DNA from 2 places in the Shewanella sp. SW24 genome. Region 2 is predicted to be linked to the other one. Evidence: predicted binding sites of a transcription regulator. Region 2 holds the regulator's gene; the other holds the start of a gene.

Region 1 (3,171 bases), on a different contig from region 2:
ATAATGGCGCGGTAGTTAACTTCCGACTATATAGGTGGTTTTTCTGCTGCATCCATGTTTAGTTTAGATCGGTTTTTAACCATCTATCTCTATTGTTGCTGTTGTCGCGGTGTCTGGCGTGCCTTCTCTGAATGATAAAAGAGTGGTTGGCGATGATGCCTATTTAGAGAACAACGCGATGATTGAATCAGAATAAAAGTTGTATATACCTTCAAAATACAAAAAGCCCCGATAGCGTTGCTATCGAGGCTTTTATATTTTCTGTATAAATTACATAAAGCGAGCCGGTTGTATAGCGATAGCCATTACAGGCTGTAGTACATTTCAAACTCAAGTGGGTGAGTTGTACGTGCTACGCGCTCAGCTTCTGCTGTTTTCAGTACGATATAAGATTGGATGAAATCTTCACTGAACACGCCGCCTTTAGTCAGGAACTCATGGTCAGCTTGCAGATTTTCAAGGGCGTTTTCTAATGATGTTGCCACTTGTGGGATTTCAGCCGCTTCTTCTGGAGGCAGATCGTACAGATCTTTGTCCATCGCTTCACCTGGGTGGATCTTGTTTTGGATACCGTCAAGACCCGCCATCAGCAGCGCTGCGAAACCTAAGTATGGGTTTGCATGTGGGTCAGGGAAACGTGCTTCGATACGACGGCCTTTAGGGCTTGGTACCACTGGAATACGGATTGATGCAGAGCGGTTACGGGCAGAGTAGGCCAACATAACAGGTGCTTCAAAGTGTGGCACTAAACGCTTGTAAGAGTTAGTGCTTGGGTTAGTGAAAGCGTTCAGTGCGCGAGCGTGCTTGATGATACCACCTATGTAGTACAGAGCCGTTTCACTTAAACCTGCGTATTTGTCGCCAGCGAACAAGTTAACACCGTCTTTCGCCAGAGATTGGTGAACGTGCATGCCGCTACCGTTGTCACCAACGATGGGTTTAGGCATGAAAGTCGCAGTCTTACCGTAAGCGTGTGCCATGTTGTGCACTACGTACTTCAGAATTTGGATTTCATCCGCTTTCTTAGTCAAGGTGTTGAAGCGAGTGGCGATTTCGTTTTGACCTGCAGTCGCCACTTCGTGGTGATGCGCTTCAACCACTTGGCCCATTTCTTCGAGCACTAAACACATAGCGCTACGTAGGTCTTGTGATGAGTCAACCGGTGCAACTGGGAAGTAACCGCCTTTAACAAATGGACGGTGACCTGTGTTGCCGCCTTCGTAGCTAGTGCCTGAGTTCCAAGCCGCTTCTTTAGCGTCGATCTTAACGAAACAACCTGACATGTCAGTACCGAAACGGACATCGTCAAATAGGAAGAATTCTGGTTCTGGTCCAATCAATACAGTATCAGCGATACCAGTAGAGATCAGGTAAGCTTCTGCTTTTTTAGCAATTGAGCGTGGGTCACGGTCGTAACCTGTCATAGTACCGGGTTCAAGAATGTCACAACGGATCAGCGCTGTGGTTTCTTCGGTGAAAGGATCCAGTACAAATGTCGTTGGATCTGGCATCAGTACCATGTCTGATTCGTTAATGCCCTTCCAACCTGCGATAGAAGAACCGTCAAACATTTTGCCGTCTTCGAAGAAATCAGCATCTACCTGATGAGAAGGAATAGATACGTGCTGCTCTTTACCTTTAGTGTCGGTAAAACGTAAATCAACGAACTTAACTTCTAATTCTTCAAGTTGCTTTAAAACTGATTCAACTGACATTCTCAAGCCTCCGGTAGGGTAAAGGGATGCCCCTTTTATAATCTTTTAACTCAAGTGATTTATCTTGAGCCAAACTTACGAGCTATAAAGCGATATCCATGCCAATAATTTAACTTACTGATTAACATGGTTTAAAATCTTTGTTGCACTTAATTGGATTCGCGTGCGCACCATAATGGTGCCTTTGTCTGTGGCATTTTGGTGCATTACTCCATTTTGGTGCGCACTGAAGTGATTCATGCAAACCTTAAGCTGGGATGCACAGCGATAACATGCACCGCTTATATGGCAATGAGATGGCAATGACACTTTGGCTTTCACTATCTCAGTAAGTACTGCCTCTGTGAAGCTCACACATACTTTCAGCGCCGATCGGGACTATTTACCACCGCATAACCGCCGCATAATTGTCATAAAACCACGCTAGTCTGTCCAACTATGCCACGTATTATCAATCCAATAGTGGTTTATTATCATATTATTAGGAAAGAGTTCGTTCTCATGTGCGAAATGTCTTTGCTGTTCACAGACCTAGTGAAATCAGTGATGCGTAAAAAGGTATCCCGTGACAATGAAGTGAGTCTTAATGTCATCGGGTGTAAACGCCAACATGAACGTTAGATTAAGTGTGTAGCAGAATTTATTGCAGTGTGTTCACGTGGTAATTTCTCTGTGTCTAAGTCGATTTTGCTGATGCTTAAATCGACATTAGCAGTGCTAACATTGAATACGAAAAATAGCAAATTCAGCTGCTTAACTCAGATTTTTCCTACGAATATGGCAATTAAACAGAGCGTTAACTCTGGCTATAGAGGATTTCATTCAGTGGATGATTGGCGGAAATTACCCAAGGATTGGCGAATTGTTTTATAAGTGTTCAAAAATAATCCTGTGCGCCAAGGCCGCTCTGGAGTAGAATGGCACGCTTTTTATTGTGGTAGATCGAGCTCGATCACCATAACGAATTACTGAAATATCCCTATTTTTGTTTGATGGTAAGAGGTTTATCCGTGCTAGAGAATTTACGTAACATCGCCATTATTGCACACGTTGACCATGGCAAAACGACCCTGGTAGACAAGTTGCTGTCACAGTCAGGCACCCTTGCAACCCGAGGAGAAGCCACTGAGCGGGTGATGGACTCCAACGATCTTGAAAAGGAACGTGGGATCACGATTCTGGCAAAGAATACTGCCATCAAGTGGAACGACTACCGTATTAACATCGTTGATACCCCAGGCCACGCCGATTTCGGTGGTGAGGTTGAGCGTGTTCTGTCTATGGTTGACTCAGTATTATTGCTGGTTGATGCCGTTGACGGTCCAATGCCACAAACTCGCTTCGTAACGAAGAAAGCGTTTGCTCAAGGCTTAAAGCCAATCGTTGTTATCAACAAAATTGACCGTCCAGGTGCACGCCCAGATTGGGTTATTGACCAAGTATTCGACCTGTTCGA
Region 2 (3,171 bases):
CGTTTCATCATGCGTCTTGCGTAATTGCTTTAATATTTGCTTGTCGCTCAGCTTTTCGGCCATGCAAGACAAGGTACTTAAGTGCTGCTGACATTGGTCTGCAGGCACCAGTAGTGCAAATAAAATATCAACAGGTTGCTTATCGATAGCATCAAATGCTATCGGCTCTTCACACTTAATTAGTATGGCAATGGGCTGATCTATATCGGCTAGTCGACCATGTGGAATGGCGATGCCGTTACCTATACCTGTGCTCCCCATCTTTTCGCGCGCCACTAGGCTTTCGAATATCTCTTGAGATGAGAGGGTCGGGTACTGGGCAGCGACTAAGTCGCTGATGAGTTCCAGTACCTTTTTCTTGCTGCCCGGAGTGGCGCAGGTAGTGCACTCCGGCCGCAGTATGGTACAAAGTTCCATTATTAGTGTTTTGTTAACTTCTCTTTGTGTTTAATAACCTGACGGTCAAGCTTGTCAATCAGGGCGTCTATAGCGGCATACATGTCAGCATGCTCTGAAGTAGCAAAAACTTCACCACCTATGAGGTTTATTCTCGCTTCAGCAATCTGTTGCATTTTCTCAACATTGAGCACAACGTGCACATTATTGATCTGTTCGAAATGGCGTTCAAGTTTTGAAAACTTTTCTTCTACATATGCACGTAACGATTCGGTAATTTCGATATGGTGCCCACTTAGGTTTATTTGCATAGAAACGTCCTCCGATATCCACTGTAGGTTATAAACTTTTACGCTGATTAGAAGGTGGAATAAGCATAGCCTCTCGGTACTTCGCAATGGTTCTGCGGGCTACGTTGATCCCTTGTTCTGCCAGAAGTTGTGCCATCTTACTATCGCTTAATGGTTTTTTCTGGTTTTCCGCTGCCACCAGTTTCTTTATAAAGGCTCTGATTGCTGTGGATGAGCACTCACCACCATCGTCAGTACCGACGTGGCTAGAGAAGAAGTATTTTAGTTCAAAAAGTCCCTTAGGGGTATGCATGTATTTTTGAGTTGTGACCCGTGAGATGGTGGACTCATGCATTTCTACCGCTTCAGCAATATCGTTAAGCACCATAGGCTTCATGGCTTCTTCACCATACTCAAAGAAACCTTGCTGATATTGCACTATGCAATTAGCAACTTTAAGCAAAGTGTCGTTACGGCTTTCTAGACTCTTAATAAACCATTTAGCCTCTTGCAGATGGCCGCGAATAAATTGGCTATCGGCTTGGTTTTTTGTGCTGCGTGCCATAGAAGCATAATGTTGATTTACATTGATTTTGGGCATGCAGTCAGGATTAAGCTCAACGACCCAGCGGCCATTTTTCTTCGACACAGACACATCTGGGATAACGTATTCGTCATTATTGGGTGTGATCAACAAACCTGGGCGAGGATTGAGAGTTTGGATAAGTGCTATACCATCCCTTAATTCATCCTCTTTTAATTTAGTCTTACGCATCAATAACCTAAAGTCTCGGGCGGCGATCAGATCTAAATGATCTTTGATCAGCATACGGGCGTTTTCTAGGTTGGGAGTATCAGCGGCGAAATGCGACAGTTGGATCAACAGGCATTCACTTAAATCGCGGGCGGCAACGCCTATGGGATCAAAATGCTGAATACGCTTGAGTACGGCTTCGACTTCGTCAAGCTCAACTTCAGGATTGCCCATGGCTTCGAGAATTTCTTCAGTGCTTTGGGTGAGATAGCCCTGATCGTCGATGGCATCAATAATGGCGGTGGCAATGGCTAAATCGGTTTCAGAAAACGGCGTGAGGTTTTTTTGCCATTCTAAGTGTTCGTACAAACCTTCACTGGTCTCGCCTTGGAAGGGCATATCGTCTTCACGACTGCCGCCGGGGCCTGAGTTTGGGGAGGCGGTAAACACTTCATCCCATGTGGTGTCCATGGGGAGCTCATCGGGCATGGATTCTTTGGTTAGCGACTCTGCCGTGTCTATGGTGGAGCTGTCTTTTTCTGGTGGCAGAGTGCTAGATTCACTGAAATCCGTATCGGATAGCGTTTGGTTTACAGGGTTTTTAGTGGCGTCGAATTGATCCTCTTCCAGCTCGAGAAGGGGATTAGAATCTAATGCTTGCTGGATCTCTTGCTGCAGTTCCAGTGACGACAGTTGCAACAGACGTATAGCCTGTTGTAGTTGTGGCGTCATGGTTAACTGTTGACCCAGTTTGAGCTGGAGTGACGCTTTCATGTTACCGCTGATCCCTACGTTATTATTGTTAGATGAGGTCGCTTATTATTATCTTGAGTGAAGCCCAATGGCGGTATAAATTGCCTCCATTGGCTTCGCTCGATTAACTATAGCCTGAATTGTTCACCTAAGTACACAGCCCTAACTTGCTGATTGTCTAAGATCTCTGCTGGAGTTCCTTCGGCAATCAGGTTTCCGTGACTCACAATATAAGCATGTTCACATACATCTAATGTCTCGCGGACATTATGGTCTGTGATCAGTACGCCAAGGCCGCGACTTTTGAGTTGTTCGATAATCTTCTTGATGTCGATAACCGAAATAGGATCGACGCCGGCAAACGGTTCATCGAGCAAAATGAACTTAGGATTAGCGGCTAAAGCCCGCGCAATTTCGACGCGACGACGTTCGCCACCCGACAATGACATGCCTTGGCTGTCACGGATGTGGGTGATATGAAACTCTTCGAGCAGATGTTCTAGTTCTTCTTCTCGTTCTTCGTTTTTAAGTTCTTTACGAGTTTGCAGTACGGCCATGATGTTGTCATGAACAGTTAGCTTACGAAAGATACTGGCTTCCTGCGGTAAGTAACCTATGCCTTTGCGGGCACGCAGATGCATAGGATCTGCGGTTAAATCATCATCGTCGATAAAGATATGCCCCTTATCGCTCTTCACTAGCCCGACAACCATGTAAAAGGTCGTGGTTTTACCGGCACCGTTTGGACCGAGTAGGCCAACGACTTGACCGGTTTTTACCGTCAGACTGACGTCTTTAACCACTTGGCGACTCTTGTAACTTTTTGCCAGATTTTGTGCTCTTAAGGTGATTTGGGTCATTTAGAGTCCTGCTTTTTTACAGGTTTATCCGCCGGAGCGTCTGATTTAGCATCATCTTGATAGTTTTCAGGCTGAATAATAGTGATCACGCGATCGTCACCACTGCCAGTACTCTCGG

The links. Region 2 encodes sigma-54, which starts transcription at its own class of promoters, with help from an activator protein. Its sites were predicted from a motif close to GTTGGCACGNNNNTNGNNT; they were not measured.
Region 1: glnA (glutamate--ammonia ligase) is a predicted target of sigma-54. The motif match lies at 1,803-1,821, and genes of this name have one in related genera.

What each region holds. Positions count from the first base shown of each region.
Region 1 covers NZ_JAKKSH010000013.1:79,365-82,535, reverse strand. The annotation lists gene glnA (glutamate--ammonia ligase) at 306-1,715, opposite strand; gene typA (translational GTPase TypA) at 2,726-3,171, shown strand, end outside.
Region 2 covers NZ_JAKKSH010000008.1:59,552-62,722, forward strand. The annotation lists gene ptsN (PTS IIA-like nitrogen regulatory protein PtsN) at 1-417, opposite strand, end outside; gene hpf (ribosome hibernation promoting factor) at 420-707, opposite strand; gene L5M17_RS08565 (RNA polymerase factor sigma-54) at 736-2,214, opposite strand; gene lptB (LPS export ABC transporter ATP-binding protein) at 2,322-3,053, opposite strand; gene lptA (lipopolysaccharide transport periplasmic protein LptA) at 3,050-3,171, opposite strand, start outside.